3 regions of the Paenibacillus sp. MER 99-2 genome follow, and region 2 is predicted to be linked to each of the others. Evidence: riboswitches for the same ligand, from Rfam matches in the RefSeq annotation. Region 2 holds a riboswitch; each other region holds the start of a gene.
What was found. Region 2 has a riboswitch for cyclic di-AMP ahead of M3636_RS05895 (3D domain-containing protein). Riboswitches for the same ligand answer to the same signal wherever they lie in the genome.
Positions count from the first base shown of each region.

Region 1 (8,113 bases), on a different contig from region 2:
GGAAGAACCGTCAGATTCGCCGGATGTGCAGTGCATTTGGTTATGAGGTTCGTAAGCTGAAAAGGATTCGTATCATGAACATTCATCTTGGAGAGCAAGGTACGGGCAAGTGGAGGGAGTTAACTGCGGCAGAGAAGGCAGAACTCGGTAGTCTGCTCGACTACTCATTAGAATAAATACGAGATCATAGTGAAGGCTCAATATGGCCAGCGTTCAGAAGTTCCTAAAAGGATACTGGACGCTGGCTTTCTTCATCTGCTAATAATAGCTGTATCGAAATTCAGCAATATGAATACCGATAAAAATAGTTTTAGAAAGATTCCGCAGCAGAGCAGAGCGTAAATAAAAGTGCCACTCCCCTCGTATAGAAGGAAAGTGGCACTTATCGTTTGTTCGGAAAACTTATGCTGTTGCAGGGCTTCTAGTTAGCCGAATCAACGGCTTTTACAGACGTGTTGTTGCTTTGGTATTTCCGAATAATTGAAACCTCTACACGTCGATTCTGTGCTCGTCCAACATTCGTATCATTACTAGCAATTGGGTGGTATTCTCCGTATCCGCTAGGTGTGAACTTGGAAGGATCGAGCGCTGTATTAAGCAACAGAATTTTGAGGAAGTTGAGGGCACGATCTGCACTCAAATCCCAGTTATCCTTATATTGGTTGTTCGAAATGGGAATGTTATCGGTATGGCCCGATACAACCACTTCATATTCCGGGAACTCCTGAAGCATGCTTGAGATCGCTTTGGCCAAGGAGCGCGATTCTGGTTTCACATCGGCTCGTCCAGAGGAGAACAAAGCGTTATCACTGATTGTGATCTTCAGTTCCGACTGATTTAACTTGGTGTTAAGCTGATCGGAAAGTCCATTTTTTGAAATATACTGATCCAGACGTTCCTTGAGCTTTTCCAGATCCTCTTGCTCTTTCTGAGCCATCTGAGCATCGGTAATCTGATTTGGTGTTTTTTTCGTAATCTCCTCAGGCTGTTCTTTCTTCTTACCCAGATCAGCACCCGGAGTTTCAGGATTCATGGAGCTATAATCAAGGACACCTGATCCACCATTCAATGCGCTGCTTAGTGCGGAAGCCATTTGCTCAAACTTAGTCGCATCAAGGGAACTCATGCCGAACAACACAATAAACAGAGCGAGCAACAAGGTCATCAAGTCGGAATAAGGGAGCAACCAACTCTCATCATTATGTTCTTCATGTGGTTCGTGCTTTTTAGCCTTTTTCACCTGATGATCCCTCCTTCTCTTCCAATTGTTTACGTTCGGAAGGTGTCAGGAATACGGATAACTTTTGGTTGATAGCAATGGTGGATACACCGGATTGTATGGATAACAATCCTTCAACCATCATCAGCTTGATCTCCATTTCTTGCTTGGACATCCGCTTCAGCTTGTTAGACATCGGGTGCCACAGTACATAACCTGTGAAGATACCCAAGAGGGTAGCGATGAATGCTGCTGCAATCGCTTGAGAGAGTTTAGCCATATCGCTAAGATCCGCAAGGGCTGCGATCAAACCAACTACGGCTCCGAGAACGCCAAGTGTTGGAGCATACATACCTGCTTGGGAGAAGATCAGTGCACCACTGCGGTGGCGTTCCTCTGTAGTGTGAATATTTTCCATTAGAACATCGCTGACGAAGTCTTGATCGTTCCCGTCGATAATCATTCGCATGCCGCTGCGAAGGAACTGATCGTCAATCTCTTCAACTTTTGACTCAAGTGCAAGCAAACCTTCACGACGGGTAGTGGAAGCCCAGTCCATAAACGTGCCGATTAGGGATACGCGATCGACCAATTGTTGCTGTTTGAACAAAATTCCGAAGAGCTTCGGAATTCTCTTGATTTCTGACATAGGGAAGGCCATAAAAATACTTCCCGCGGTACCAACAAATATAATCATGTAGGCTGCTGGGTTGTTGACCAGATTAATTACGGGAGCATGCTTCAACATCATACCGAATACAAGTGAAGCGAGTCCCAAAACAAGTCCAATAATTGTTGAAATGTTCATCATACACCTCATCCATGAGATAAAATTGAATCCTTTCAAGCGGCTATATTCGGGCTTCCGGACGAACGTAGAGCCGCAATTCGTTTAAAGCTTGGCACTCTTTTGGATTGCCAAAACATTTAAAACGGTCATGTATAGTATTTATCGACCAATAGGCCTTTTTTTTTAAGGGTTATTTTCAGGTATAATAAGATGAAATCAGCTCCTTAGGGGCCGAATAGGAGTGAAAAGCCAATGGGCGTAAAGCATGGACGGGATTATGAAGGAATATTGACAGATTTAACACAGGCTCTCAGTCGCATACCGGATCGGTATGTTTTCTTTGAAATGGATTCGGAAGAGTGGGGCAGATTAGGCGAGACGGAGCAGCTTGAAGTCGATGAGGCACTGGCAGAGGATCTGTTCTATGCGCTAGGTGAGGAATCGGTCATTCCAGTTGGTAGCGGGGTGGTCATCCATGATAAGGATCAGCACCGGATTCATATTTTGATTGGAGAAGAAGAGCTCACCTTTGTACCGCTAATTTAGTTTGCACAGAAACGTTAATTCAGGGTCATATATCATGGGAGATAAACCCCTGAAAGCCTTATGGTTATTGGCTCTACCGTCATTTGATAGATTGGATTTTGAGGCTTGTCCATGGTAAGATGATAGTCGTGAAACGGCGAATCGCACTGCGGTGAACCAACCGTTTGGGGCTAATCTGTAGTGCCAAAGGTTTCGTTGGTAGCATAGATGGATACGGAAGTAGGGCGATGTTTCCATCGTATGGGGAGGAAGATAACGTATGGTTTTTTCGCAAGAGGAAGTCGAAGCTCATCTAGGAAGGCTTGAAGGCTGGGAACTAGAGGAGGGCCGATGGATTGTCCGCAAATTTGTATTCTCTAACTACATGAAAGGAATTGCATTTGTAGACGAGGTCGCTGCGATCTCGGAAGCATTCAATCATCATCCTTTCATTACAATTGATTATACGACAGTCACGCTGCGTCTCACGTCATGGGATGAAGGTGGCATTACATCTGTAGATATTAAGGAAGCTGAGCAATTTAACGAGACATTTGAGAAAATGAGGGCGGAATAACCAACTCGGTTAGGTTCGTCTGTTAGAAATGGGTGAACGGCATGTCAGACAACAATCAGAAACATCCGCTTATCGCTGTCGTTGGTAGCCTTAATATGGATCTTGTCGTCAAAACGGATACGATTCCAGAAGAGGGAGAAACGGTCAGTGGGGAAGAGCTGCACTATCTTGCTGGTGGCAAAGGGGCTAATCAGGCAGTGGCCTCCGCTCGTCTAGGTGGGCAGACAACGATGATTGGAGCTGTAGGCACAGATGTGTTTGGTGAACGCCTGCTTCGTAGCTTGCATGAGAGCGGGGTAGATGCATCACAGGTTCATGTCATGGATGATACAGCGACGGGTACGGCCTCGATCTGGCTCTCCAATGGAGATAACCGCATTATTGTTATCCCAGGGGCGAATGGGAAGGTAGTACCGGAGATGCTGGAAGAGGCGAATACGGTGAAAAGCCTGACTGCAGCCGCAGCGGTGCTGCTGCAGCTAGAGATCCCGCTGCCAGCGGTCACCCGCGCCGCTACACTAGCGGCAGAAGGCAGCGCACTGGTGGTGCTCAACCCGGCTCCCGCGGTGCCGGGTCTGCCCCAGGAGCTCCTGCGGTGCGTTGACGTCGTCACGCCGAACCGCAGCGAGCTCGCCGTGCTTACCGGCCGGGATCATCTCCGGCCGGAAGACCTGGATGCGGCGGTCGCAGAGCTCGCCGCATCCCTCGGGGCCGCCGTCGTTACGACGCTCGGCCCCGAGGGGGCTGTGTACGCGGCAGCGCCTGGTGGCCGCGTACAAGCAGGGCGTGCCGGCGCGTGCCGTGCGCCCGGCTACGCCGTAAGCGCCGTCGATACGACCGGCGCTGGCGACTGCTTCAACGGCGCGCTGGCGGTAGCCCTCGCGCGCGGCGAGACGCTTGACGCGGCAGTCAGCTTCGCTATGGGCGCGGGCGCGCTATCCGTGACGAAGCTGGGTGCCCAGTCCGGAATGCCGTCTGCAGATGAAGTAGAAGCATTTCTTGCGCAGCAGGCAACGAGCAACTGAGTACATCATCCATGTGTGCAAATACAGAGAAGAGGCTGTTACCCCTGGTAAGGAGGTAATAGCCTCTTCGTTCACCTGTTACTTTTTCTCGGCGAGCCACATCGCAATGTTGGCAATCTCTTCATCTTGCAGTCGATCCTTGAACGCAGGCATGCCGCCTTTACCTTTGACGATCGTGGAGTAGATCTTCTCGACGTCATCCTGACTTCCGATGTTCGCAAGAGCCGGGCCTACGCCCCCTTGAAGCTGATCCCCATGACAGGAGATACAATTGGCTTTTACCAGTGCTTCAGCCTGTCCGGCATCCATTGTGACTTCCGGCATAGTTGGTTTAGCTTCTTGAGCAACCTCTTCTTTTCCTGGAAGCGTAAACATTAAAATAATAGCTAACGCGCACGCTGCAAAAAATACCCCGCTCATGATCCATTTGTGCATCCCTTATGTCCCCTCCAGAATGAAAGATCATCTAACTGAAACTGTCCATATCATTATAACGGAACTATCCACGACATCATAGCATTTTGTGGTAATTTTTTGAAACTTATCATATGAAACCGGGAATGTCCTTAACTCCTAATGGTCCTGTAAGTTAATGAGCTCCTGCATACACCATACAATAAAAAGGCTGCAAACCGGTAGGGGTTTGGCGTTCATATGTATCTTGGGTGATAAAACCGACCTTTTCATAAACCCGAATGGCTCGGGTATTCCAGGTGAGAACTTCTAAATCAATTTCATTTGAAGGATTCCTTCGGATCGCTTCCTGTACAATCGCAGACACAAAATCCACGCCTTGTCCATGACCGCATCGTTCGGGATGCATACCCAGCCCAATTCGGGTAACACCCACAAGTGGAAAGAACTGTGCGAATCCACAAATCTCATCATGCTTGTCAAAAATGACAGCATATTGATCTTTCCGTAGCTGCACATCCCCAAATTCGACTTCAAGTGCCTTCATCTGCTCCCAAGGAAGCCAGCTATAAATATTATAAGGCGGGTCGTAATGCCAACTGCATATCTGCTGTGCGTGTTCCTCTTCCATAGGTTTAACGTGAAACGTCACAGAAGCTTCGTCCATACTTCCTGCACGCTCCTCTCATTTGTAGGATAGGTACCAGGTACCTCTTCAAAACGGACAAGCTCCTAAAAGGTGATGAATCGATCCTACAGATCATGTGTAAATGTATAGATATTCCTAACGCTACTCTACAGAACGTGGTGTCGTTTTGGCAAGTCTTCGTAAAATAGAAAAAAATTGAAACAAAAGATTGGTTTATTACGTTTATATTACAATAGGATGGGTAAAAACATCTTAAGGGCACGGACGAGAAAGCACAAAAAAACCGCCGGATACATTCCTGCGGAGAATGGATCGGGCGGTTCTGTTATGCTTGGTTACAGTATGATGTTGCTCAGCTTGTCCTTAGTCACGTGCGAGTGTTTCATATGCGTCCGTGCTCATAATACGTTTAGCGCCAACATAACGGTTAGCCCAGTAGTTTTCGCTCAATGCGCTGATCGTAACGCCTTTGGAAGAAGAAGAGTGTGCGAACTTACCTTCTCCAACGAAAATACCTACGTGTGAAATTCCACTGCCTGAAGTATTAAAGAATACCAGATCGCCAGGTCTCATTTCTGAACGGGACACAGAGTCACCCATTTCGAATTGGGAGCTTGATTGGCGAGCCAAATCAATGCCAAGCTTGTCGAATACATACCGTGTAAATCCAGAGCAGTCAAAGCCGTTAAGCGTTGTTCCTCCGCTTTTGTATGTAGTTCCCATTGCTGAGTCGATTACTTCATCCATTTTTGAATCTGCGAATGCGCTGCCAGCTCCAAGTGATAATGCAAATGTGAGGCTAAGTACAGCTGCGGTTAGTTTCTTCTTGAACAAGAGATATACCCCTTCCAATGCCTGCGAGGTTAGCTTAAGGATTCGGTTGAAGGTCCCCTATGATCCCTCTGTAGCAAGATCAATTCACCCATAACTGGTTCCCCCGCTTCCCAGGTGCTAGGAATTTGGCTATGCTAGTTGTGCACCTGTGAAATCAAGAAATGACGATTAAATTTTAAGTAGTTACAAATATGAAGGTAAAGATTACAAAGTTGTTACTAAAAACTCACTGCGATTATTGTAACAGAGGAACACTGCTTTGGCAACGTTTAGCAGTAAAATTAGCAAAAAAAACCTCGACCTTTGACGGGGAAAGGTTGAGGTTTGCTTTTGTGAAGCGCTATCATCGCGTTTATGTGACATGGAGATGGTAACAAATTTTAACCTGTTTGAATCAACCTCTAGTCGACTTGGACTGCCATAAGCGGAAATGAGCACATATCTTCCATAGAGACATGAGACAGCGAGCCAGCGGATACGTTTGCTGTAATATAAGGCCAGCGAGGCCTGTTAAGAACCATGATGCTGAAGTAAAGGCACCGAAGAGAAGCAGATGCAGCCCTCCCAGAAGCACAGCGATGCCAATTACAGACACGATATGACGAAGTGCGATCCATAGAGCGTATAATATACCGTGTGCCCGGCCTTCGCCATCTGGAGCTGATGCACCGAACTGCATGTATAACATCACATGGTGAATAATCCAGCCGTACACGATCCACAGGGCGACATATGGAATGCCAGGCAGTAACAGTTGTAATGAATGGAATCCATTCATTAGAATGGCGTACAGTTTTGGCACAAGCCAGTAGGCGGGTAACAGCATCAGCAACGTTCTTATGAAGTGCAACAGTAACATCGGTTTCCACAACACTTTGATGCCACGGACAAAAGGAGTTCGTTCCTCAGATTGATTAAAATGCTGTAATGAATACAACAGCCCTGCTTGAATGAGGGGAGTAATCAGCATGCGTAGCAGCAGCATGGCTCCAAGAATCCATAGATACCGATGAACCTCAGGATGAGTAGAGAGACTCAGTTGGCTCTCCATTTTGAACAGCAGCGTACTGAGCTCTCCAGCATCCGTGACAGGATACCGAAGCAGCAGCGGGACTACTGCGGACTGCACTAACCGATAGATAAAGTATCCCCATACTAATTGATAGATGAATAGTAGTGCGGCTATGAACATGTGCTGACGGACGAGAAACCAGCCTTCACGTATTTTTGCTTTCACTGTCTCCACCTCACCATGACAGACTTCCGAAAATAGCTTCTATAAGCTTGGTCGTGCTAAAACTCCAGCGGAATTTAGTTGGTTCGTCCAATTTGGCTTTTAGGAAATTGTCCATATGACGGTTCTCTAGTACCACAGTGTATAGAGGGTCGGTCATGGCCCAAGAAACCGGAGAAGTATAGGTAAGCTTATAGGTGACTCGATCCTCGTTTCCGTTCCATTCCTTGTTCACGATATGCCCATCCTCGAACACAATTCGAACAGGAACCTTCATATAATTGCTTCCCTTTTTCTGAATGGTCACAGAGGATTCATACACCTCTTGATCACCCTTCTGAATCGGAGTTACGCTGATTTTCTCTACAGCGAAGTTTGCCATCCCATCGCCATATACATATTGATCAAAGTACGTAGACCATGAAGTGCGAGTAACTTGTTCCACGACCTTTTGGAAATCTGCTGAAGTGGGATGTTTGAAACGGTACTTCTTCACATAGGTAGAGAGAATGCGTTCCATTGTTTTGGAGCCGACTTGTTGTTCGATACCGAGCAAGACAAGCTTACCTCGTGTATAGACATTTGCTGCATAATGGTTCTGTGAATCAAATTTCCATGCTTCCTGTGTCAGTGGGGCGGGAGACGTGATCAAGCCTGCTTGAACAGGTAAGTTAGGGATTAGGCCATATTCTTGCTCCATTAATTTATCCTCTGCATAAGAGGTGAATCCCTCGTCGAGCCAAGCCTCCTCGAATTCATTGCTGGCGAGCATACCATAGAAATACTGATGACCAATCTCATGCACGACGGTTCGTTCCAGATCATAACCGGGTGTCGTATCATCCG
Region 1 covers NZ_JAMAUZ010000016.1:27,473-35,585, reverse strand. The annotation lists gene rluF (23S rRNA pseudouridine(2604) synthase RluF) at 1-176, shown strand, start outside; gene motB (flagellar motor protein MotB) at 422-1,240, opposite strand; gene motA (flagellar motor stator protein MotA) at 1,227-2,027, opposite strand; gene M3636_RS28565 (hypothetical protein) at 2,262-2,555, shown strand; gene M3636_RS28560 (4a-hydroxytetrahydrobiopterin dehydratase) at 2,815-3,111, shown strand; gene rbsK (ribokinase) at 3,153-4,136, shown strand; gene M3636_RS28550 (c-type cytochrome) at 4,215-4,571, opposite strand; gene M3636_RS28545 (GNAT family N-acetyltransferase) at 4,726-5,217, opposite strand; gene M3636_RS28540 (C40 family peptidase) at 5,563-6,033, opposite strand; cyclic di-AMP (ydaO/yuaA leader) riboswitch at 6,037-6,174, opposite strand; gene M3636_RS28535 (carbamoyl transferase) at 6,428-7,270, opposite strand; gene M3636_RS28530 (M1 family metallopeptidase) at 7,281-8,113, opposite strand, start outside.
Region 1: linked by a shared signal. The riboswitch ahead of M3636_RS28540 (C40 family peptidase) and the one ahead of M3636_RS05895 (3D domain-containing protein) in region 2 are both predicted to bind cyclic di-AMP.

Region 2 (8,113 bases):
CTCAGGTGCCAAATTAACGGCATTGGATAAAATCTCCGATATCGTTCTGCAGTTGCAGACCAAGCGTGTAAATGCAGCGATTGTAGAAGATACCGTAGCTGCTGGTTATCTGGATGATGTCATTGGGCTTGCTCCGATTGTGGTGGACGAAGAGCAGGTCGAGGCTGCGATCGGGATTCGCAAAGGCAATACAGAATTGCTGAATGCGGTAAATAGCACGTTGGAACGTCTTAAGAGCGAAAATAGAATTGAAGAAATGGTAACGGAAGCAAGCCAATTGATGGCGGGTAAAGATACCAAAAATATTTTCCAAGTATTCTGGGAATACAAAAGCTTCTACGCTACAGGTATAGGTTACACCCTCTTGTTATCTGCACTCGGTGTATTATTCGGGGTAATCATCGGTTTGATTATCTGTATGTTCCGGATGCATGATATGGCTATTCTGCGTTGGATCGGTACAGCGTATGTTGAACTTATTCGCGGTACGCCAATGCTGGTGCAATTGATGATCATCTACTATGGATTGTCTTTAACCTTTGGAATTAACTTCTCAGCGCTACAAGCCGGTGTAATTACACTTTCCATTAATAGTGGTGCTTACCTTGCGGAGATATTCCGTGCAGGTGTTCAAGGTGTGGATCGTGGTCAATTAGAAGCTGCTCGTTCACTTGGAATGGGTAGAGGTGCAGCGATGCGCTACATTATATTGCCACAAGCGTTCAAGGCTGTCTTGCCTGCAATTGGTAATGAGTTCGTAACGATTATTAAAGAGTCCTCCATTATCTCAGTGATTGGTATGGTCGACATTATGTATCAGGCAAGTGTGGTCAAAAATATTACGTACCAAGGAATGAATCCATTCCTTATTGCAGCAGCCATTTATTTTGTAATGACCTTCATATTGTCCAAGCTGCTGGGACGACTGGAAAGGAAGTTGAATGCAAGTGATCGACGTTAGTCAATTATATAAATCCTATGGAAAAAATGAAGTGTTAAAGGGCATAGATGTAACCATTGGCAAAGGCGAGGTTGTCGTTGTCATCGGACCGTCAGGTTCGGGTAAAAGTACGTTTTTGCGTTGTCTGAACCTGCTTGAGCAGCCGACGTCAGGCGAGATCCTATTCGAAGGTGTCTCAATTACAGAACCGAAGCATAACATCAATGCTACGCGTGAGAAGATGGGGATGGTGTTTCAGCATTTCAACTTATTTCCTCACAAAACGATCCAGCAAAACATCACGATTGCTCCAATCAAAGTAAAGAAACAATCTGTGCAGGAAGCAGATCAGATTGCCGCAGGTTTGCTTAAAACGGTTGGGTTGTCTGACAAAAAAGATGCTTACCCTAACCAGTTGTCCGGTGGACAAAAACAACGTATTGCGATTGCGAGAGCACTCGCGATGCAGCCACACGTAATGTTATTTGACGAGCCAACTTCAGCACTCGATCCAGAGATGGTTGGAGAGGTGCTTGATGTCATGAAACGTTTAGCAGAGAATGGGATGACGATGGTCATTGTAACACATGAGATGGGCTTCGCTCGTGAAGTAGGAGACCGGATTTTGTTTATGGATGGCGGCGTGATTATCGAGCAAGGAACACCTGATGAAGTGTTTGGTGCACCTAAAAATGCACGTACACGTGATTTTCTTGCCAAAGTGTTATAAGACCATGTTCTAAGCTGCGAAGGTATAAAGGTAGAAATGGAGTTGCGGAACGTAGGAAAAACTACGTGAGCAACGGACATTTCGGCTGAATTCCATATTCGACGTTGAGATGCCTCAGGGCATCCTTCGTAATCAAAAGCGGACTTTTTGAACCACCTTTTAAACTAAAAGTACAAAATGGCCTTGTCGACATCATCGTTGACAGGGCTGTTTTATTTGTTCTTTTGGGAGTCATAAGCGAGAAGATTTATGAAATGAAAGGTAACTTTTTTGTCATTTATTCGTTAGAAATAAGCTAATAAAGGTACGGAAAAAGCTCCTTTTATTAACCAAAATCTCGATAATGCAAACGTACTGGTAAGATTTACTACAACTTTAGGTTACAATATTGTGATATATTGTTCCTGCCGAAACTTCTGAGGAGGAAGTGCGGGGGATGTAACGATGCAGATACGACGATTGATGATCACGTACTGCTTGGGGTGAATTAGGGCGTACATAACGATAAAGTGCATGTGATTGAACCTATAGGGTGGTTTCCTCCATCCGAATCCGACAACTAACCTCGCAGGCATAATGAGGGAGGAAGACCATGTTTAACAAGAAACGTATTGCAAAAGCAGCAACAGCATTGCTGACAGCAGCTATGCTCATTCAGGCCGTTCCAGCTTACGCTGACTCTGTTCATGTGGCCAAAGAGGGGGATACTTTCTATACCTTATCCAAACAGTATGGTGTAGGTATGGAAGCACTCATTAAAGCAAATGCGAATATTTCACCTTATAACATCTATGGTGGGCTAAAAATTACTGTACCTGGACAAGCCAACACCGTCTCAGCGGCAGCCGCTCCAGCAGCCAAAGCAGAGGCTAAAACGATCACCACAGCGAGTCTGGACGTCAATGCAGACAGCAAAGTGGTCGAAGCATGGGGCAAAACTTTTGATTACAGTAAAACGATTGAAATGAAGGCAACTGCCTATTCAGCAGATCCATCGGAGAATGGCAAATGGGGTGCAGTGGACTACTTCGGTAATCCGCTTGAGCTGGGTACAATCGCTGTAGATCCAAGTGTGATCCCGCTGGGAACGAAAGTTCTTGTGACAGGTCACACACACCCAGGACTGCCGAAACAAGCGTTTGTAGCTACGGCGCGAGATACAGGTGGTGCGATCAAAGGCAAACGCGTTGATATTTTCATTCCTGGTAGTAAACAATCCGTGAGCACATTTGGTTTTCAGGATGTAGAGCTTTACATTTTAAAATAACATATGTACCAGTAATCTAGGCGTAATCAAAAAGGGTGTCTTCCATTCACAGTCTGATGTGAGTAGAGGACGCCCTTTTTTAGTTAAACCTTGGATCAGACGATGCAGATGCAGTTATTCATCATTTGTGTTTACCGAAAGTTCATTATCGAAGTGATCTTGCAAAACGTTAATACTTAATTCACTTACTCTTCGAGATGTTTAACATTTCGTCCAATGTTACAAGACTATACCCTCGACTTCGCAGTTCCTCAATGATTTCTGGTAACGCATCAATTGTACCTTGCAGATTAGAGCCTACTCCACCACCTGCATGTTGAAGAATGATTGACCCGGGTTTAACCGCGGATAAGATGTTCTGCTTCACTTTGTCTTTGGAAAGACCTTTCCAATCGAGTGAATCCACGTTCCAGTTCACAATGCTATACTGCTGCTTTTGAGCCCACTGGAGTTGTTTTTCATTAATGTCCCCGTAAGGCGGACGAATCATTTTTGGCGTGTACCCGGTCAGATTGCGAATGATATCCCCGGTATGTAAAATTTGTTTGCGAAAATCATTCATCGTCAGCTTACTGAATTCAGGGTGACTATAGCTGTGGTTACCAATGATATGACCTTCACGAACCATGCGTTTAACCAGAGCCGGATGTTTTTCCGCTCGCTTGCCTACAATAAAAAAAGTCGCCTTGACCTTATATTTCTTCAGAATATCCAGTACTTGTGGTGTGAATCTTGGATCAGGAACATCATCAAAAGTCAGCGCAACCTGTTTCGTGGAAGGTCCATTTGTCTTGAACGTATCTGAATATTTCTGTCTAAGTTGACCTAGTGTGAGTTGCTCATCGCCCTGTGCGTCGACAGGTGTACTAGCTTGGTTCGGTTGAGCTGACAAATGAGCAGGTGCGAAAATTCCGCTCAGTAGTAGCGTGATAAATGATAATGCGATGAGGCGAATACGCATAATAGCAGCCCCCTTTTCCCAAAATGCGTTCTCTATGGTATGCCCGATATAATCTTGATTTATTCGACATGTGAGATGTTTCATTGTCAGTGACTCTAATCTTGTTCATAATTCGGACCATAACATGAGATAGAGAAAAGGATAGGTGGATTAGCATGAGTAAATATGATTTGAGTACCATTCGATTACAAGTTCTAGAAGTGGGACACGACAAAGTATTCTTGGTAACAGGTGGCGACGCACATATAGGCGCTGTAGCAACGTATTATGTAGATCACGAGCGGCTTAGTGGGGCTACGGTTCATGTTCCAGGACATAAGGAGCAGGAGCTATGTGAGAGGCTTGCACGCAAGGCGGCACATCAGTTGAAGGTTACGGTGACGGTCATAATGGGCATTCATTTTGATGCGATTACACGCATGCAGATTGATGAAATCGTGCAGACTGCAGAGAGACTCATTGATGAACATCTGCAAATAAAAGATGAAGTGAATGAATAATTTTACATGGTGAAGAAGTTTGTTATGATTTTTTTTGCTAAAATTGAAACGGGTTGAGGATTATCACGTATGTATGATTATATACAAGGATGTAATATCGACTAGGAGGAATAACATAATGTCCATTTTCAAACGTTTACGAGATCTAACGATGTCCAATATTAACTCCATCATTGATAAGGCAGAAGATCCAATTAAAATGACAGATCAGTATATCCGTGATATGCAAGAGGATTTGCAAGATGCAGAGAAGGCTGTAGCAGCACAGATTGCCATTGAGAAGAAGTTCAAGCAGCTATATGAAGAGCAAGAAGCTTTAGTGAAGAAACGCGAAGAGCAAGCGCATACTGCAGCACGTGCACAAAATATGGACTTGGCTCGCCGAGCGCTTGAAGAGAAGAAAACAGCTGAAGAAAAAATGGCTGAATACAAAACAAGCTATGATCAGAACAAAGCTTCCGCTGACAATCTGCGTGGTAAGTTAGACGAGATGCGCAAGCAGTTAACTGAGATGAAAAACAAACGTGAGACGTTGGTTGCTCGTTATAACGCAGCGAAGGCTCAAACTGAAATCAACAAAGCTCTAAATGGATTCAGTTCCGACACAGCAAGCGCTGGAATGAAGCGTATGGAAGAAAAAATGATGCAAATGGAAGCACAAGCTGAAGCAAGCAACGAAATGTCCTCCAAAGGAAAATCCCTGGATGATGAATTCGAGAAGCTTGGTAAAGATCAGGCGGTTGAAGATGAACTAGCTGCATTGATGAAGCAGTACGAGAACAAGAACTAACGGTTGTGATGAAGTAAGAAAACTAGCGGAGAAGAGACATGTGTTTCTTCTTCGCTTTTAAATGCGGTTCATGTTGAAATTTGGGGGCTGTTGAAATGGATTTGAACATTTTGGCAATGCTGGTCTGGACGTTATCGGGTTCGGTTTTGCTGTTTGTCTTGATGTATGTGGATTCATTGTTTACGAAATACAAGGATTTTGCTGAAGTAAAAGCAGGTAATATGGCTGTAACCACCCGGATGGTTATGAAGCTTTTTGCCCAAGGTTATGTACTTGCGACCTCAATCTCGACCGCAGGACATCTTGGTGAGGCTTTGCTCGTATCTGTTGTTTCCTTTATTATTTTGCTCATTCTGGAGAACGGCGTGCATTATGTTATCCGTACAAGAGCCAATCTAGATCTGGATACAGGGATTCAGCAAGGGAAGACGGGATACGGTCTCTTCTCAGGTGCATTGCATATTGTAGGCGCATTAATCATTGCAGCTTGCTTATAAATGGAGAGTTAACCAACCTCTAGAAGATATAGAACGGGAGTTAATGGGCATGAGTGTATGGAAACGGATTAAAGGAATACTAGCTAAACCCGAACCGCCTCGGGCAGAGAAGACGATGTTACAGCTTGCACCTGGTGATATCTGTGAAGTCTCTCTTGTAACATATGAGGTTGTTGGGCGGGTACATCATCGTTCAAGAAATGCTGTCGTATTAACATTGCAGGATGGTACAGCTTTCAGACATTTGCACATTGAAGAACGTGAATTGACGCGTTATGCTCTCTACACACCTATTGATGGTCGTTTAGATACGCCTGATGAGGTGCCAACCTTATTAGATCTAGATGGACGCGCATACCACCTGGAGGAAGAATATGGAGGTATGGTGACGACTGCAGGCAGAACACCGTATGGTCAGGCAGGAGAGCAGCTCGTGTGGCAGTATCAGTCTGATGATCACAAGCTACTTCGTGTGGAGTGGCAAGACAGACGTTTTACACTTTATGAGGGTGAGGTTATCCTTCCTGCGGATATCAAAGTGATTCGTTCGAGCTAGGAGAGGTTCCCATGAAAAAACGCATGGCACATGGTTTAAAATTAATGTTTGTTCTTAGCCTTGTGATGTCACTGTTGTCCGCATGCGGTGCACCAACCGTACAGGACACCTATCCACTTGAATCTGTGAGTGGTAGCGGTAACACCACATCCTATGTATACCGGGCTGCTGAGCGTACCGTTCCAGAGGTTGCCCAGGAATTGTCTGAGCAGCGTCAGCCAGATCAGATTTCGGCTGAGAGTACCGAGCGGATGTTCCTGGTGTATCAGGATCAATATTACCATTTACAGCAGGATCCCGATAAAGCGGAAGACACGTTAATTGAAGTCGATTCCAAAGAATACGTTCGTCAGAACTACGATTCTTCCTTTTTACAGGGATATTTAACCGCTACGTTAATCGGAAATTTGTTTGATTCCTTTGGTGGTGGCGGAAACGGGAAATATCGTGGATATACAAACAAAGATACGTACAAACCAAGCGGAGGTACATATCGCGCTCCTACAAGTAATGACAAAAAGCTTGCTCCACCGATTACCGTGGATCGCAAAGGTTCAATTACTAGGCGTGGAGGCGATACGGATACCAGTGTAGGTTCTGGTGGAGGTTTGTTTAGTCGTAAGAAGGAACCAAGTTCAGGTAAGATTGATCGCGGTAAAAGTGGCGGATTATTCGACTCACCCAAAAGCTCTTACAAAAAGCCAAAAACGAGGGTGGGCGGAGGCCGAATCATGAGGCGAAGATAGCAATGACTTTTCTAATTATTACATTGTAGTTCATAAAAAGAACAGCGAAGAGGTAAGTGGAGTAGAAATATAATCCACTATAACAATTAACCTCGGACGCTGTTCTTTTTTTATTGTTTCAGGATTTACGAACATGATTTGATTTGCGAATTCGTGGGATCGTTGTTGCGGGTTGTTTGCGAATCCAGCGAATAAAAGGAGCCATACGTTCATGCTCTCGAAGGGCCTGAAGCGTAGTTAATCCCAGTGTCATAATATCGCGGTTCGTGTAGAGGGAATGAATTTGTTTGTGGCAAGCAATACACAGGTTCGCGGTAGGCATCAAACTGCCACCCATCTGCTTGGGCGTAAGATGATGTACGGTTGTCTCCACAGGCTCTCTACCACATAATTCACATCGATCATTCACATGGAATTCCTCCATTTCTTCAGCATATTATGGTCAATCCATGAACAAATCATGTTATATCCGTTACAGAATAGGGATAACGCTTGTCACCTTATGACTTTCAAGCTACACTTTTAGTCATAGAGATTGCTCATTAGGAGGCTCGACTGCATTGAAATTAAACCCGCATACTGATGATATGACAAATGCTAAATTCAATCGAACGGCTGTACAGGTTCCCGATGCTCAAGCTAGAATTGCTGCCCATGTAAGACCAGGCACCGTAGAGAAAGTGTCATTAGAATCGGCACATGGACGCACGCTTGCAGAGAAGATCGTTGCACCACATCCGTATCCATTCTTCCGCAGATCAGGAATGGACGGCTATGCTATTGTAAGCAGCGACACGCTGCATGCTAGCAGTGAACAGCAAATCTGGCTTCGTGTTGTAGATGAAATTCCTTGTGGGTATACATCGGATCAGACGATAACATCAGGTACAACGGCACGAATTATGACCGGTGCACAGGTACCAGAAGGCGCAGACGCTGTTGTTATGCTTGAGATGACCGAGAGCAAAACAGAGAATGGCGAGCAATGGATTGGCTTGAAACGTCATGTGCAGGCAAAGGCTAATATTACGCCAATTGGTCTAGAAGTAGAAGAAGGCCAGTTGCTGTTGGATACAGGTACGCTGATCCAAGCAGGTGAACAATCCGTATTGGCTACATTTGGTGT
Region 2 covers NZ_JAMAUZ010000001.1:1,295,747-1,303,859, forward strand. The annotation lists gene M3636_RS05885 (ABC transporter substrate-binding protein/permease) at 1-961, shown strand, start outside; gene M3636_RS05890 (amino acid ABC transporter ATP-binding protein) at 948-1,670, shown strand; cyclic di-AMP (ydaO/yuaA leader) riboswitch at 2,066-2,260, shown strand; gene M3636_RS05895 (3D domain-containing protein) at 2,263-2,937, shown strand; gene M3636_RS05900 (polysaccharide deacetylase family protein) at 3,119-3,898, opposite strand; gene lpdD (prenylated flavin chaperone LpdD) at 4,054-4,398, shown strand; gene M3636_RS05910 (PspA/IM30 family protein) at 4,517-5,188, shown strand; gene M3636_RS05915 (DUF350 domain-containing protein) at 5,284-5,685, shown strand; gene M3636_RS05920 (DUF4178 domain-containing protein) at 5,735-6,241, shown strand; gene M3636_RS05925 (DUF4247 domain-containing protein) at 6,253-6,987, shown strand; gene M3636_RS05930 (HNH endonuclease) at 7,106-7,411, opposite strand; gene M3636_RS05935 (molybdopterin molybdotransferase MoeA) at 7,575-8,113, shown strand, end outside.

Region 3 (8,113 bases), on a different contig from region 2:
TTATGCATGCGTTTGAGGCTGAGTGGAGATAACCGAGTACCGCCTCCTCGACGGGGATATCAAGGTGGTGGTTAATCCAGGCGTGAACAGTGGATAGGCATCCAACTGAATTATAGGTGGACAGCGTGTGTTCTAGTTTTCTGAAGTCGATCCAGGGATGGAGAGCTTGAGCAAGCTTGATTAACCGTTTGCCCATAGCGGAGGAATGTTCCCTGAGATCTGGAGGGGTTCGCTGGACGTGAACCAGTTTGTCAATAAGAGCTGTTCGCCATGTATCCTTCTGATCTGCTGCGCTGTAGATTCCCTTAATCGCCATTCCTTCAAGGCGGACAATGCTTGGATGCAATTGACAACGCATGAACGATTCCAGGTCTGCTACGTCACGGATTGATCCTTCTGCTATAAGTGCATCCATGCCGAATGAATGAGTGAACCCTCCGACTTGAATAGAGGAATCAAGCAGTTTGACATAATCGAGCAGCTTATTCCCACGGTTCACAATCTTTCGCCTCCTACGTTCGTTAAATGTTAATATATATAACATTTTATTGCGTTTAGATGCTGTTTATGAGTTTGAATCCGAATTATATGATATATATAATCACATTATTATTCGCTTTTTGTCAATTAAATCTTGTTATTTTTATTTAAATTTCTTTATTATGTTAATTATAATAACATAATTAGTTATGTGTTGAAGTGCGTAATGATATTCTTGTTTATTGGAAGGGAAGTAGGTCGAATTCAAGGATATGCAACTGCTGTGGGAATATGACGATTCATGCAGTTAGAGGTGGACTATCGTGTGAAATAACTGAAATTAAAAAGTGCTTTACTTTTATAATGAAACCCTGTATAATCAATTTTGTTGCCGATAATTTACGACATGCGGTCGTGGTGGAATGGCAGACACGCTATCTTGAGGGGGTAGTGGGCGTATGCCCGTGGAGGTTCGAGTCCTCTCGACCGCATCATAATGCAAGATAAGAAGAAGCTTCCGAACATGGAGGCTTCTTTTTTTGTTTCTAACGTTTTATTTTATTCTAACTTCATTAAGCCTGAACAATGTTGTTCAGTTTTCAAAGATCAAACTTGAAGCAGACGTAAAATTTCGCCATCGATGACCTTTTCACTAATTCGCATAAAACCTAACGATTCGTACAATTTTCCGGCAATCGTAATTCGAAATCGCTAACATATTTAGATTCCGCAATCCAATAAACGACAGGTGCAGGAAATAGAGCAAGCTGTTCTGGCTTAACTTTAAGCTGAGTACATGCATACCAATTCTCAATAGTCACAGGTTGTAAATCGATAAGTGCGTTTTTCATACCACATCACTCCTCTCAACAGAACACTCTAATGTCTATCATAAGTTCTTATGTCAAAATAAGCTCTTGAGTGCAAAAAAAAGCCACCAACTGGAAAATTCCTGCTTAGCGCTGGGGTCTCCGGTTAGGTGGCAGTTGGTTGTTCAATTTATTTCAATAATTTCTCGATGTCAGCTTCAATCTGATCAGGGGTGGTTTTGGGTGCGTAACGCTTCACGACACGTCCTTCCTGATCCACGAGGAATTTAGTGAAATTCCATTTGATTGCTTTGGAGCCGAGTAGGCCTGGAGCTTCTTTGGTGAGATGTTGGAATAGGGGGTGAGCGTTTGACCCGTTGACATCGATCTTCTCGAACATAGGAAAGCTTACACCATAGTTCATTTGGCAGAACTCAGCAATATCATCGGATGAACCCTTTTCCTGTGCAAACTGATTGCTCGGGAATCCGAGGACTTCAAAATTGCGGTCTTTGAATTTATTGTACAGCTCTTGCAGTCCTTCGAATTGTGGTGTCAATCCACACTTACTAGCAGTATTCACAATAAGCAGCACTTTGTTCCGGTATTGAGACATTTCTTGTTCTTGGCCTCGAAGGGTATTAACTTTGTATTCATAAACGGTCATGAAAATCGCCTCCAGTATCAAAATAAATGATTCCTTTTTCGTATATACCTATTATATTGGTTACAATTAAATAATGCAAAACTAATATTGGATAATTATAGTTCTGGTGCATTTAGGAGCTTGAATCGCTCTCCATAGGGCCGAATAGGTAGGTGATTTCTGTGATCACGAGAATTAGAGAGTTTCAAGGAGATGGATGAAGCAAACATATGTTGTAAGCGATATCATTGGGTTGAAACGGCATAAATCCGTCGATTCGGTGATCTGTGTACACTTTACATCAACATGACCTCGGTGTATGATTCATATCGTAATTTCTAATTTAATTTCTATTGTACATGAAAAAACGAAACAAACGATAATATCGATCTAATCAGTCATGATGTAAGAACGATGTTTTAATCGCTGAGTTTCCATTCATTCATGGGTGGAAAACGGGGGAACCAAAAGGATGCGCTGTTCTAGGGCAGTATGGATCCATGGGGTGAATTTTCCGGTAACAGCCGGAAATAGGGCGACTCTCGCGCCCGAATCCGTCAGCTAACCTCGTAAGCGTTAAAGGGAGAGGCAACAAGCCGTACGCTGGTTCATGGTGTTTTTGCCATGGATTCTTTAAGAAGCGTCCGGGAGGCCTTGGTCCCCCACGCTTCTTTTTTGTTGTCTTTTCACGCCAAGGGAGGAACGAATGATGGATAATGAGATGATTCTAGTGACTGCTCCGAATGAAGCGGGGCGTAAATTTATCAAACTGTTGATGTACAAAAAAATGCCGTTTGCCGTTCTGACCAACAGTGCAGGGGAAGAAAGGAAACTCCGGAAATTCGGGGTAGAGCATGTCATTCGCATGAATACAGCTGCGGCTGAAAAATGGTTTTTACCTCAGAGCAGTGTAGGTAATGTTTTTATTTTCGAGAATAGTCTGAACTTGACCTGTCGTTATTTGCAGATCTGTCGTTCGTGGACATCTAAGTCACTGTGTGTGATTACTGAACAGAGCCATCCAAAAGGAATTTATCGAGGCATGGGTGCCGATCGGATTGTCTATTCATTAAATGGAGAAGTGGGTTTCCTACTTAACGGTTGATGTTGCAACCGATAATTGCTCCCTTGTTAGGTGCCTGATATAATTGAAATATTAGATCATTAAACTTATGAACAAATGGTAAACGGAATTTTGAGGAGACTCATGCATGAAGTGGGTCTTCTTTTTTTATTGTTCAGGGGATGCAGCAAGAGTTTCCCGTAGCTGACAAGGAGGAATAGATGTGCCGGATGTACGTGGGTTAAGATGGTTGTTCTTCGATGTAGGAGATACGCTAGTAGACGAATGGGAGCCTGTAGACGATATTATCGGTCAGTTTGTGAGAGAAGCCTGTGCGCTTGGATATCCGGTGCAGATCGAGACTGTGCGGGAGATATTTGTCACCTGTTACCGAAACTATGAGGCGTGGCCAATGAAAGTGGCGATACGCACGTTGATTAGCGATGAACAGCATAGAGAGCAGATTCAGGCTAAATTGAAGTTTCGCAAAGAGCTTGAGCAGCCCTATGCGTGCGCAGGTTCAGTGCTCAAATCACTGTCACGGTATTATCGCATTGGCATCATTGCTAATCAGAGTCCGGGCACGGAGGAACGGTTAGAGCGTTATGGATTGCGTAAGTATGTGAATGTGCTTGCCTGCTCGGCTGAAGAAGGAGTGTCCAAGCCTGATCGTGAACTGTATGCGGTGGCATTGAAGCAGGCAGGGTGCAGGCCTGAGGAAGCGGTTATGATCGGAGATCGCATTGATAATGACATCGTTCCGGCGAAGAAGCTTGGAATGCTAACGATACGCATTTTACAGGGGTATGGACGGTTCCAGCCTGAGCTTGAAGATCAGGATCACCCGGATTGGACAATTGATAATCTAGAGCAGCTTCTTCCTTTACTTTTACCAGATCAAGATTAGGAGATATATACTCCAAAATACTCTTCGTTGCTGATGACCCTACTGGAGCATATAGTTCTGGAAAAGGATAAATAAGAGCCGACCCATTTCAAGTGAACATTTCACTTGCATGAGTCGGCTCTTTATTTACATTAGAACAGTGCTATGGTCTGAATAATGAGGTACACATTCAGGACAACGATGACTGCAGCGATGATCCATGACGTGATTTTTAACCAAAGTTTGTTCGCGAATGCACCCATACTCTTCTTGTCACTCGTAAACATGACCAGCGGAATAACCGCAAAAGGAAGCTGTAAGGAAAGTACAACTTGGCTTAGGATCAACAGTTCCTCTGTTCCGTGCTCTCCTGCAATAGCGGTAACAATGACGGCAGGAATGATTGCAATCAGGCGAGTGACCAGACGTCGCAACCATGCAGGGATTCGAATGTTAAGGAACCCTTCCATAACAATCTGTCCAGCGAGAGTACCGGTAAGTGTCGAGTTCTGACCAGATGCCAACAGGGCAACGCCGAAGAGAACACTTGCAACAGTGGTGCCAAGCAGAGGTGTGAGCAGATGGTAAGCATCTGCAATCTCGGCAACCTGTGTCATACCGGCACTGTGGAATACTGCCGCAGATACGATCAAGATCGCTGCGTTGATGAACAGCGCGAGTGTAAGTGCAATCGTAGAATCCATGGTTGTATAACGAATAGCTTCTTTTTTACCCTGTGGTGTCTGTTCAATCTGACGTGTCTGCACAATGGAGGAATGCAGATACAAGTTATGCGGCATGACAGTAGCTCCGATAATACCGATGGCGATGTAGAGCATGGCCGGATTCTGTAGGATTTCAGTGCTAGGTACAAAACCGTGAAGCACTCCGCCCATATCGGGTTTTGCCAAAAACAGATCAATACCGAAACAGAGGGCAATGGTTGCCATAAGCACAATTACAAGGGTTTCGAGCGCCCGGAAGCCTTTATTCTGTAATACTAAGATTAATAGTACATCCACAGCTGTAATAATAACGCCGTATAACATTGGAATGTTGAACAGCAGCTTCAAGGCAATAGCGGAACCAATAACTTCCGCGAGGTCAGTGGCTGCAATGGCAAGTTCGCAGAGTACCCAGAGCATGATGACCACTGGCATACTGAAGCGTTCACGACAGGCTTGAGCAAGATCGCGTCCTGTGACGATCCCGAGCTTACCCGCGAGCGATTGTAGCACAACAGCCATCAGATTCGAGATCAGAATAACGGACAGTAGTGTGTAACCAAACTGTGAACCACCTGCGATATCTGTTGCCCAGTTACCGGGATCCATATATCCGACAGCTACCAAGTAGCCTGGGCCAACAAAAGCGAGGAACTTTTTCCACCAAGCCGCGTTCTGAGGAACCTTCATGGAGTTGTGAGCTTCCCCAAGGGAAGGAGCCATTCCAGCCGTGGATAGCGATTCTCTGGAAGGGGCGTTGAACGGATTTCTTTTACTCATACAATAATCACCTGACTTTGAAATAATAATGAGACAACATGTGATATGTGATATATCTAAATTTTTATGTTTATTCTTACATTGTACTCCTTCAATAATTTTTGTCTAGTGCAACTTTTGTGTATCTACACAAAAATAAGCCGATGTCTTCATCATGCTCAACTGTATATTACCCATCGATTAGAAATTTCAGCCTTTGAGTGTTATTTGCATGAAAATAAGAAAGATGTAAAAGCTGAATATGAATCCAACATGCGTTTCAAAATGAGCCAGAAGTTTAAAATGAATTGTAGGCAGCAAAAAAACAAAGTGAAGGAGAGATTCTAATGGAAGCTTTATATACAGCAACAGCAACAGTTAAAGGTGGACGTACAGGCTCAGTAACTTCTTCGGACGGCGTACTTCAGCATGATCTGAAAATGCCTAAAGAACTGGGTGGCTCTGGCGGTGAGGGAACGAACCCTGAACAGCTCTTTGCAGCCGGATATGGAGCATGTTACGAGAGTGCACTAGCTAACGTGGCGCGCAAAGCAGGTGTGAAACTGGAGAATGTGGTTGTAACAAGTAATGTATCCATTGGTAAAGACCCTGCGGATGATGGATTTCAACTGTCTGTGCGTCTGGATGTAAGTATGCCAGGCGTTGATCATAGTCAAGCAGAGGATCTCGCTCGCAAAGCTCATGACTTCTGCCCTTACTCCAAAGCGACTCGTGGCAATATCGACGTTGTATTAAATGTAGTCTAACCAATACTTATAGGAAAAGACTTGATTTTAAATAGCAGGTATATCTGATATCGATCTGCTATATAGGACAAGCCCTGCTGGTAATCGGCAGGGCTTTCTATTTCAGTTTTGAGTAACCTCTCTAATTAAATTGGCTGATGGTGCAGGAGATTGTAGGGTCAGGAGCGTACTCTTTTACATAATTATTCTCTTATTTCATGTGAGCTATCCTAAAAAAAGGGGGAACGCAAAATGAGTATTGAAGAGATGATCGAACGGCGGTTTGTATGTTCGAAGTGCCGAGGAACCGATTGTGATATTAAGGAAGTGTCGATGTCGGGAGCAGGTTTAAGCAAAGTATTTGATATCCAACATAATCATTATTTGTTCATCACGTGTACTTCTTGCGGATATGTAGAGGTATTTGATCCGGATGTGCTCAAGGGAAAAAAACAAGGACAGGTAGGGACTATTCTGGATATTTTGTTTGGAGGATAAGATTACAAAAGGTTGATTGTACGGAAGTGTTCCGGATTATTCCAGTTCAGCCGTAGCTACTTGAGTTGACATGGGCCTAAAATTTCTTTAATATGACTTAGTACTGAGAAGTATCATTGCATGAACCAAATTTGAATTGACAGGTGATATCCATGTCTTATAGACCGAAAATTGCACAACTGCAAGTAGCTAGCCAAAACGAAAAAGACGGATTGTATGAGTTTACAGTAAAACTCGAAGATGGTACACATTGTCGTGTGTTCTACTCCCGTTCCCCAGAATGGAAGTTGACTCATATCAGTCGTCTGCAAAAAACACCTTGTCCTGTATGCCGCAAAGATTTCATTTGTAAATGTATGGATCAGTGGTCAGAAGATCTGCATCACCAAATGATCGATGAGCAATGGGTGGACAAAGGACTTGCTGAAGTAACTCAAAACTAATTTCGTCTGATTTCGGGTGAACTGCCCAGACAGATTCGAGCGTAGGCACCGAGCCTACGCTCTTTTTCTATTTTCCTTTCTGTTATCAGAGTGTTAGGTATGGAGATATGTAATTCAGTGTTACTAGATTTAGGGCACGTTCTAGTTGAACATAGTCTAAAATGGGTAAGTTAGTCTAGGGCGTGTCTGGAAACTCCGAAGGACGCAGATTTAACCGAATTTTCGTTCCAAGCAAGGAAATTTTCCGCAGGCGTGCCGGGGCACGTCAAGGGAAAGTGACGCAGCAGGGGGCGAAAAGGCGGTGAAAGATGCACTTCAGCGAGTTTTGAGACACGTCCTGATAGCATCAACTTTAGGAGGCCTCCATTATGACAGCTAAGGATATCGATCAGCATCAAGGACACCCCATTGTGCTCGTGGACGGCGTATGCCATTTCTGCCAGGGCATTACCAAATGGATTATTAAGCGTGATCCGGAGGGTAAATATCATTTTGCATCACTGCAGTCCGATATTGCGAAGGAATTACTGCGGAAGGGCAATCTTTCGCCAGATCAGATGGATACATTTGTACTTATTGAAGACGGCGTTTATTATACGCGCTCTACGGCAGCGCTTCGCTTAGCCAAAGGTCTCAAGTTCCCCTACCCATTGTTGTATGGCTTAATCATTGTTCCTAAATTCATACGTAATGCTGTATATAATCTGGTTGCTCGCAATCGTTATAAATGGTTTGGTAAGGATGAGGCTTGTATGTTGCCGACACCAGAGATCAAAGAACGTTTCTTATAAGGTAGTTTAAAAAGATTGCTTTTGATTACGAATGATGCCTGTTGGCATCATCAGCATCGAATATGGAATTCAGCCGAAATGTCCGTTGCTCACGTAGGTCTGCCTACGCTCCGCTACTCCATTTCTAGCTTCATCCCATCTTCTCGGTACTGAAAACCAATTTTTTTAAACGGGGGTATTTATAATCTTTGATTAATAACGGGAAAAACTGGGTAATCAATAAGGATTATATTTATTTGGGAGGAAATCAACTTGAAGAAGTGGACT
Region 3 covers NZ_JAMAUZ010000002.1:84,254-92,366, forward strand. The annotation lists gene M3636_RS11160 (urease accessory protein UreF) at 1-499, opposite strand, end outside; tRNA gene M3636_RS11165 (tRNA-Leu) at 889-971, shown strand; gene M3636_RS11170 (hypothetical protein) at 1,149-1,331, opposite strand; gene M3636_RS11175 (glutathione peroxidase) at 1,480-1,956, opposite strand; cyclic di-AMP (ydaO/yuaA leader) riboswitch at 2,350-2,526, shown strand; gene M3636_RS11180 (hypothetical protein) at 2,642-3,040, shown strand; gene M3636_RS11185 (HAD family hydrolase) at 3,222-3,905, shown strand; gene M3636_RS11190 (Nramp family divalent metal transporter) at 4,037-5,332, opposite strand; gene M3636_RS11195 (organic hydroperoxide resistance protein) at 5,716-6,135, shown strand; gene M3636_RS11200 (zinc ribbon domain-containing protein) at 6,367-6,612, shown strand; gene M3636_RS11205 (hypothetical protein) at 6,765-7,055, shown strand; gene M3636_RS11210 (thiol-disulfide oxidoreductase DCC family protein) at 7,424-7,846, shown strand; gene M3636_RS11215 (DUF6612 family protein) at 8,099-8,113, shown strand, end outside.
Region 3: linked by a shared signal. The riboswitch ahead of M3636_RS11180 (hypothetical protein) and the one ahead of M3636_RS05895 (3D domain-containing protein) in region 2 are both predicted to bind cyclic di-AMP.